One region of the Lysinibacillus sp. FSL M8-0216 genome, then DNA from elsewhere that is predicted to be linked to it. Evidence: riboswitches for the same ligand, from Rfam matches in the RefSeq annotation. Region 1 holds a riboswitch; each other region holds the start of a gene.
What was found. Region 1 has a riboswitch for S-adenosylmethionine ahead of metA (homoserine O-succinyltransferase). Riboswitches for the same ligand answer to the same signal wherever they lie in the genome.
Positions count from the first base shown of each region.

Region 2: another riboswitch for S-adenosylmethionine. It lies ahead of MKX57_RS13560 (Na+/H+ antiporter NhaC family protein); the one in region 1 lies ahead of metA (homoserine O-succinyltransferase).
Region 3: another riboswitch for S-adenosylmethionine. It lies ahead of metK (methionine adenosyltransferase); the one in region 1 lies ahead of metA (homoserine O-succinyltransferase).

Region 1 covers NZ_CP152007.1:2,602,005-2,605,199, forward strand. Annotated here, with positions in the region: gene MKX57_RS12695 (endospore germination permease) at 1-709, shown strand, start outside; gene metA (homoserine O-succinyltransferase) at 765-1,700, opposite strand; SAM riboswitch class I at 1,799-1,908, opposite strand; gene MKX57_RS12705 (nucleotide excision repair endonuclease) at 2,111-2,482, shown strand; gene MKX57_RS12710 (hypothetical protein) at 2,530-2,913, opposite strand; gene MKX57_RS12715 (TrmB family transcriptional regulator) at 2,935-3,195, opposite strand, start outside.
Region 2 covers NZ_CP152007.1:2,756,434-2,759,628, forward strand. Annotated here, with positions in the region: gene MKX57_RS13560 (Na+/H+ antiporter NhaC family protein) at 358-1,638, opposite strand; SAM riboswitch class I at 1,743-1,846, opposite strand; gene MKX57_RS13565 (DUF3953 domain-containing protein) at 1,966-2,199, opposite strand; gene MKX57_RS13570 (class I SAM-dependent methyltransferase) at 3,014-3,195, shown strand, end outside.
Region 3 covers NZ_CP152007.1:3,762,938-3,766,132, reverse strand. Annotated here, with positions in the region: gene pckA (phosphoenolpyruvate carboxykinase (ATP)) at 1-853, opposite strand, end outside; SAM riboswitch class I at 1,246-1,364, shown strand; gene metK (methionine adenosyltransferase) at 1,648-2,844, shown strand; gene MKX57_RS18545 (gamma carbonic anhydrase family protein) at 3,016-3,195, opposite strand, start outside.

The DNA.
Region 1 (3,195 bases):
TCAAGGCAATCAGACGAAACCTGATAATATGGATTTCAATCAGGAGAATCAGACGAAACCTGATAATATGAATTCCAATCAGGAGAATCAGGCGATACCTGATAATAAGGATTCCCATCAGGAGAATAAGACGAAACCTGATAATATGAATTCCAATCAGGAGAATCAGGCGATACCTGATAATAAGGATTCCCATCAGGATAATCAGACGAAACCTGTTAATACGGATTCCAATCAGGAGAATCAGACAAAACCTGTTAATACAGATTCCAATCAGGATAATCAGACAAAACCTGTTAATACAGATTCCAATCAGGAGAATCAGACAAAACCTGATGATACAGATTCCAATCAGGAGAATCAGACAAAACCTGTTAATACGGATTCCAATCAGGATAATCAGACAAAACCTGTTAATACGGATTCCAATCAGGATAATCAGACAAAACCTGTTAATACAGATTCCAATCAGGATAATCAGGCGAACGATACTAATACAGGTACCACTCAAGTTAATCAGGCTAAACCTGCGACTATGGCTTCCAAGCAAGACAATCAGGCGACACCAGATAATACAGTTTCCAATCAGAAAAAAACAGATAATCCAGTCTCTACTCAAGACAATTCTGAAGCGGGCAACGCTACATCCAAACAGGACGACCAGGCGCCACCAGATAAAACGAGTTCTGACAAGAAAAATCTAGAATAACAAAGTCTAATTCCTTCAAGCTGCTTAGCGAAGAAATTAGACTTTTTAGTGTTATTTAAATATGATATTCAATTTCGTCCACAAAATCCCATTCATATGGTGTCTCTTGGTATACGTAGTAGTTCAACCAGTTGGAGAACAATAAATGCGTATGGGCACGCCATGTATTCATCGGTGCCTTTGCTGGATCATCATTTGGGAAGTAGTTTACTGGAACGTCTATATGGATGCCCTTGGCAACATCGCGACTGTATTCATCGGCTAATGTTGTCGCATCATATTCTAAATGACCAGTAATCATAATGTTTTTATTATCTTTGGATTGCACGATAAATACACCTGCATCCTCTGAATAGGATAATAAGCGTAAGTCTGGATGATTGCGAACCTCGTCAATCGAGACAGATGTATAGCGAGAATGAGGGGCTGTAAATAAATCACTAAAGCCTCGTACTAAATCTACTGTTAAATCAGTAATCACATGAGAATAAACTCCGGAGCATTTAGCAGAAAGCTCGACCTTTCCAATCCCATAATGATGATATAAAGCAGCCTGTGCCCCCCAACATATATGTAGCACGGATGTCACATTCTTTTTTGACCAATCCATAATTTCAGCAATTTCCTGCCAATAGTTAACCTCTTCAAATGGCATTTTTTCTACTGGCGCACCCGTAATGATCATACCATCATAGCGTCGATGACGAATTTGGTTAAACGTTGTGTAGAATAATTGTAAATGAGACTTACTGACATTTTTAGATTCATGAGTAGCTGTGTTTAAAAAAGTAATATTCACCTGTAATGGTGTATTTCCTAGTAATCGTAGTAATTGTAGCTCAGTTTTTTCTTTTTCAGGCATCAAATTTAAGATTAATATATTTAATGGACGTATTTGCTGTGTTCTCGCACGGTCCTCTTCCATTACGAAGATTTTTTCCTCACGTAAATGTTCTCCAGCAGGTAAATTTTTCGGAATATTAATTGGCATCTTGCGTTCCCCTCTCTTTTTTTGCTCCTTTTTCTAAAAATTAAAAAATCCTCCACATTCCATATGAGATAGAATGAGAAGGATTTTTTTCACGTTCACTCTTATCTCTCAAAGGAAAAACCTTTGCTGGAATTAGCACCTTTCTAACATTTGTTAGAGGTTGCTGAAGCGTCATCGGGCCAAATCCCTCTGCTTCTCTTGATAAGATTATTTAATTATCTTGAATTGTAACATGGACTAGTTAGAATATCAATAATTCATAGAATATTTTGTTATTCCTATGCATGTTCTCCAATCATTTGATAAACACTAAGCTTGCTGTATATGGTTATTCTACATGAAATTTTATGGTAAACATGCCGCTATTATGTTACCATATATCTTTAGTAATAGAGAGGAACGTGAATACTTTGATTAATATTGAATTTCCAAAACCAGATGTAGTCATTCGCCAACGCGAACAAGATGTAAAACCAGGTGATGTCCCAATTACACCATACTTTGGTTTCATCGACTTCCACAAAATCACACGTGATAAAGGCGGCATTTTCTTATTCTATAATGAAAAGAATGAGCTATTATTTGTCGGCAAAGCACGTAAAATTCGTCAACGCATTAAAAAACATTTTGAAGACAATGTATCTCCGTTGAAAAACTATCGTGACGAGGTCTTCAAAATTGAAGTCTATGAAGTAGAAGATCCTATGGAACGTGAAATTTATGAAACATATGCGATTAATACGTTCCGCTCCAAATACAATGTAGATAAAGTATTTTATTAATATCAACAAAAACCGAAATCTCTTTTTTAGGGATTTCGGTTTTTTTATTACATCATAGTCATGCGATCTATCGCCATGCTTTTGCCGTTAATATATAGCTCAATAATCGTCAGCTCCGGGTTTTTATTGATGGCATAGACATACGGTTGAGCTTCTTTCTTTTGCTCGCTTCCTTCCTTGAAATGAATGACTAACCGATCTTCATTTGCTGCCACACTTGCTAGCACATTTCCTTTCGAAAACATGACAAGATAGTACGTCATGTCATCTTCATACAATAACTGAATTCTTTCTTGAGCTATAATATGCTGTTGGATATGGTCAGGAACGATGGTTAGCTCCTGAATCTTAGGTGGAACTAGCAGCGGTGCAGAATCACATCCGCCAATCCATAATACATAAAACAATACTGGCAACATCCATTTTTTCAAGATGCTCCCCTTCCCTTATAGCTACTCTAAGAAAAATGCTTTACGTTCTTTAGCAATCCAGTCCTCAAGCTCTTTATCATCACGCTTCACTAGTCGATTGATAAGAACATCATGCCAAACATAATCCTCTAATAAATAAATATGCACAGGATCATTCGTTATAAAAGCGGTTTCCTGGTTTGACGGCGAGTGACCATAAATCATTTCTTGTCCATCAACCGATAAAATAAACCAATGGGGTGTAGAAGTCTTTCTCGTATAGTGTGTGGCTCTGTGCTGATC
Region 2 (3,195 bases), 150 kb from region 1:
TCCCCTATTTTTCTACTATTATTTTTTTACCTAATACCATTAGTGTTTATTGTCTGATTCTTATTGAAATTTATTAACTTTAAAATAAAGTAAAGCCGTTGATTGATTTCCAGCTTTCCATGGGCGGGGTCGAACTGCACCCTCGCCCTTCGTTCCAATCTGGAGTGGATATTAACTTCACCACAAAAAAATGCTCCCTTTAGATAAACAGATTTTATTTTTTAATCTGTCTACCTAATAGGGAGCATATCAAACTACTCGATGGCTTTTGTCTACAGTCTGAAATAACCAGCTTGCTGATCTTTATTTAGATTGAGCTACTTTCGTCGTTCATGTTTAATTTTCAGTAGTAAAAGTTTAGGCTTTCTTTTTTTTCGGGTACCCAATGAATATCGCTATCATACCACAAATACCAATAAGAATTGGGTAGAAAGAGTACGGCAAGATACTCACTGGCGAAATTTTGGCTACGCTTGCGGCTACAAGAAATTGGGCTCCGTATGGGAGAAGACCTTGGACTGTACAAGAGAAAATATCTAAAATACTTGCAGACTTTCTCGGCTCAATCTCATACTGGTCAGCAATATTTTTGGCAAGTGGCCCGGCAATTAGAATAGCAATTGTATTATTGGCCGTAGATAAATTAGTTAGACCCACAAGACCAGCTATACCAAATTCAGCACCCTTCTGCGATTTAATCCTGCGCGTTACAAGACGGAGTAAAAAGTCAATTCCCCCATTAAATTTAATAACTTCCACCATTCCAGCTATTAATATAGCCAGAAAGGCGATTTCATACATCCCTTCCATTCCTTCACCAATCTTTTGTATAAGGCTCATTATGTGATAGCTGCCATCTGCTAAGCCAACAGCACCGGCGAGAACAATCCCTAATGCAAGAACGAGGAAAACATTCATTCCAGATAACGCTAAAATAATAACTAAAACATAGGGAATAATTTTTATCCAATTATAGCTTAGATGCTCTACTTGGGCTGTCCCCCCGGATGTCATAAACCCTAAAATAATACTTGTGATAATAGCTGCCGGCAATACAATCCAAAAATTGACCTTAAATTTGTCCTTCATTTGTGCGCCTTGTGAACGAACTGCAGTAATAGTAGTATCTGAAATAAAAGATAAATTATCACCAAACATCGAACCGCCTACAACCGCTGCCATCACTAAAGCAATAGGTAGCTCCGTAAGATCGCTTATTCCAACTCCAATTGGCGCCAGCGCAACAATCGTCCCCACTGATGTGCCCATGGATAGAGAGATGAAACAGGCAATGATGAATAAGCCTACGACAACCAGGTTTTGCGGTATAACCGATAAAGCAAAGTTAACAGTGGAATCTACAGCCCCCATTCCCTTCGCTACCTCTGAAAATGCCCCTGCTAATAGAAAAATAATAACCATCAGCATGACATTTAAATTTCCGGCACCTTGGCAAAAAATATCAACCTTTCGGGAAAACGATTCTTTTCGATTCATCGCTAGAGCTACAGCACCCGAAATGCTGATGGCTACAATGACAGGAAAGGCATAAAAATCACCCATTATAATCCCTGAACCAATAAATAAAATCATAAAAATAACAAATGGGATTAGCGCCCATGGATTCTCTTTCTTCATTGTCTACCTCCAAAAATTAAAAATCAGCCCTATTTTTTATTTTTTCACCATAAAAAAGGCCTCATCTTGAAATAACAAGAAGAGCCCTTATAGTTAAAACGCTCCTCTTATCTATCAAGAACATTGCTTGCTGGATTTGGCACAGTAACTTAATAGTTCCGCTGCCGAGATTTCATCGGGCCAGTCCCTCCATCTCTCTTGATAAGAAGAAAAAATATTATATTTTTTACACAATATTAAAATACTAAAATAAAACATCCATAATTGCAACATGTTTTTAATTGTAAAAAAATCCCACGACTATTATCAAGTGCGAAATTCAACTTTTTATACGAATACGAAGCTTTGAATGGACACATAGATCGAAAATATAAATACCCCGACTAAAAACCAACCATATAATTTTCTCTCTCTCCGAAATTCATTAATTCCTAATGTTAACATAAATAAACCTAGAAAAAGGATCATTAAAAAGTTTAGCCGATAATCATGTGTCATAAATCCGTAAATGGAAAGCGTGATGCCTATTATTGATAAAATAATTTGTACTGTTTTTAACAAAACGATTCCCCCTATTTGCTTGAACGAATACTAACAGTTATCTAACCTTTTTTGAATAAAAAAATTCTATGATGGGTGAGATGACAAATGAAAGCCCAACAACTTTTTATTTTTGTTTTTTTAATTGGCTTTTGAACTAGAAACAGGAAATTTAAGTTTAATTCGAACAGGGCTGACAAAAGGCTTTTACCCTGCATTTATCTTTTCTTTAGGTTGTGCTGTTGGTGACATGGTGTACGCTGTACTATAGGTTTTGGGAATAGCCTTTCTAGTACAATCTAGTACAATATTCCAATTCATTTTATGGATTGGCGGTACTATCATGCTTGGCCCTTTAACCTTCCAAGCTTTCCGAGATACGTTTGCATGCAAAAAATTAGAGTCATGGAGCAGCGATTGAAAAGAAATCATTATGGGCTTATTTTTTACTGGTGTTTGGCTAGTAGTTTCAGCAACGACTGCAATCGTTGATTCCCAACGGTTGGTGGAAGTATAGTAGGTGGTACAACTATTGGACATTCAGCAACTAAAAGCTTACCTCCCTTCTTCTTCGGATTTATCACCGTTTCAATCCTTTGGGGGCTAATCCTTTCATATTTAAGTAGCATCGGTGGTAAAATAATGGGAAAAGGCTTATGCAAATAGTTTCGTTTATTTCAGGATTACTCTTTTTGTACTTTACTTTTTATGTATTCTTGAATGGTTTTGAAAAGCTATTATAGGGGTGAAAACCATGGTTAGAAGAAGATAGCTAGCCTCCTAGATCACCAAGGATATGTAGGAGGCTAGCTTAATTATAGGAGATGTTTAAACGATGAAGCAAAATAAATATGATGATATGCAATTCTTTTCTGCTTACGAAAAAATGCCACGTTCTGTTCAAGGGCTGGACGCCGCAGGAGAGTGGCATGTATTAAAAACACTTTTACCTGATTTGAAAAATAAACATGTGCTTGATTTAGGATGTGGTTTCGGGTGGCATTGTCGATATGCGCG
Region 3 (3,195 bases), 1.2 Mb from region 1:
TTTCTGGTTCTTTCTCAGCAGAAAGGTTGATCGTTTTTGCATAGCAACCACCCTCAATATTGAATACACCATTATCAGACCAGCCGTGTTCATCGTCACCGATAAGCTTACGGTCTGGATCAGCGGATAATGTTGTTTTACCAGTACCAGATAGACCGAAGAATAATGCTACATCGCCAGCTTCACCAACGTTTGCTGAACAGTGCATAGAAAGGATACCTTGTTGTGGTAATAAGTAGTTCATAATACCGAAAATAGATTTTTTCATTTCACCAGCATATTCAGTACCACCAATTAAGATAATTTTCTTTTCAAGTGATACAATGATGAATGTTTCAGAAGCAGTACCGTCAACCGCAGGATCTGCTTTAAAGTTAGGAGCTGAGATGACAGTGAAGTCTGCAACATGCGAAGCTAATTCGTCTTTAGTTGGACGGATAAATAATTGATGAGCGAAAAGGTTGTGCCAAGCGTATTCATTAATAACTTGGATGCTTAATTGTGAATCTTTGTCAGCACCAGCAAAGCCTTTGAATACAAATAATTCATCTTGTTCTTTTAAATATTTTATTACTTTTACATACAGGTTATCGAACACTTCAGAGGAAATTGGTTGATTGACTTTACCCCAGTCAATTTGATCTTTTGTGCTTTCTTCTTCTACTGTATATTTATCTTTAGGTGAACGACCAGTGTATTTGCCAGTTTCTGCACGAACTGCGCCATCTACTGTTAACATTGCCTCACCACGAGAAGTAGCTTTTTCTGCTAATTGTGGTACTGAAAGTTGAACGTTAATGTTACCGCCGCTTAATAATTCCTTCAGTTCGTTTGCAATTTCTACTGAATTCATCGATTAAATACCATCCTTTTTTATAGTATTCCCTTGATTTAGAGGGATTTTTTCTTAATTTCAAAAATAGTATAACACAATTGGTTAAATAATCTATACTAATTAAGAAATTATTTTAGAGTTTTTATTACTTTTCAATAAACTGACAAAAAATAATGTTTTTCGAGTAGAAAACATTCAATGCTACAGTAAATTGTCTAAAATTTGAGCCACACATATGTTACCACAAGATGCTAGGTATGTTGTAGGGATTAATTTTCTTCTGTTTACATCATCACCCAAGAATGAAAATTTTTATGGTGATTATTTGTTCCTTCCTTACTATACAGTAATACATAAGAAAATATTTGACAACGTTCTACCTTTTCAGTAACATGAAAATTGAACGGATACTCTTATCCCGAGCTGGTGGAGGGTCAGGCCCTGTGAAACCCGGCAACCTGCATGAATTATTTCACGACATGCGTTGGTGCCAACCTGATGCAAGGGAAAATCCCTTGAACGATAAGAGTGAAAGGTAACGAAGTCATTATTCCTTTCCTCATGTATAGTAACGTGAGTAAAGGATTTTTTTATTGTTAAAAATCAATGTAAAGGTAAGTATATGTAGTTCTTTCCTTATTATAATGACGGATCTTTCGAAATCCTCGTGTTAAAAGTAGCAGTTATTTTTTCACGTAAAGTGAAATGACAACAACAGCGGCTTGAGAGTTCAATCCTTAGGAGCGGACTTGACATGGGTAATGAGTACCGTATTCAAATACTTTTTGTAAGAGTAATAGGAGGAAAACTAAATGACAAAACGTCGACTGTTTACATCAGAAAGTGTAACAGAAGGGCATCCAGATAAAATTTGTGACCAGATTTCGGATGCCATATTAGATGCTATTTTAGCAGAAGATCCAAATGCACGTGTAGCGTGTGAGACAACTGTAACAACAGGATTAGTATTAGTAGCGGGAGAAATTACTACTTCTACTTATGTAGATATCAAAGGTATTGTACGTGATACTGTGGCAGAAATCGGATATACACGTGGGAAATATGGCTTTGATGCTGAAAATTTAGCGGTACTTGTAGCAATTGGTGAGCAATCTCCAGATATTGCTCAAGGTGTTGACCAAGCTTTAGAGGCTCGTGAGGGTTCTATGACAGATGCAGATATTGAAGCAATTGGTGCAGGGGACCAAGGCTTAATGTTTGGCTATGCATGTAATGAAACACCTGAGCTAATGCCGTTACCAATTAGCTTAGCTCATAAGTTAGCACGTCGTTTAACTGAAGTTCGTAAATCTGGTGAGCTAGCTTATTTACGCCCCGATGGTAAAACACAAGTAACAATTGAATACGATGACAATAACGTACCTGTACGTGTCGATACAATTGTTATTTCAACACAGCATGATGAAGAAGCAACACTTGAACAAATTCAGGCTGATCTAAAACAACTTGTGATTGCTCCTGTTGTGCCAAGCGAATTATTAGATACAAAAACAAAATACTTTATCAATCCGACTGGCCGTTTCGTCATTGGTGGGCCAAAAGGAGATGCTGGTTTAACGGGCCGTAAGATAATTGTTGATACATACGGTGGCTATGCACGACACGGTGGCGGTGCATTCTCAGGTAAGGATGCAACAAAAGTTGACCGTTCAGCTGCCTATGCGGCACGTTATGTAGCTAAAAATATTGTAGCAGCTGGTTTAGCAGAACGCGCTGAAGTCCAGTTGGCGTATGCAATTGGCGTGGCACAGCCTGTTTCCATTGCTGTTGATACATTTGGTACAGGAAAAGTGAAGGAAAGCGAAATCGTAGAATGGGTTCGTGAGCTATTTGATTTACGCCCAGCAGGAATTATTAAAATGCTTGATCTTCGTCGTCCAATTTATAAACAAACTGCAGCCTATGGTCACTTCGGTCGTACAGATTTAAATGTACCATGGGAACAAACTGATAAAGCTGACGCATTACGTGTAAAAGCACGTCTGTAAACTATTGTGCTAAAGTGCTGAAGTCGTTAGAAAATTATTCTAATGTATGATGAACAAAAGGGGCTTTTCTGCCCCTTTTGTTTTTTTGCAAAAATGCCCCGCCTTTATTCCTTGAACAATGGTCATGGAAAGCGAGGGATTTTTTATAATGAATGTATTCTTTATAAGCTTTTATTTTTGTAGAGATTTATAATACTGACCTTTTTCTACGTATTCACGTACGATACGCTCCATATCCTCTTTATCCTCAGCGTTTAATTCTCGGACAACTTTCGCTGGACGACCTAATGCTAAGCTATTTGGAGGTATGACTTTACCAGGAGGCACAAGACTTCCGGCTCCAATAAATGC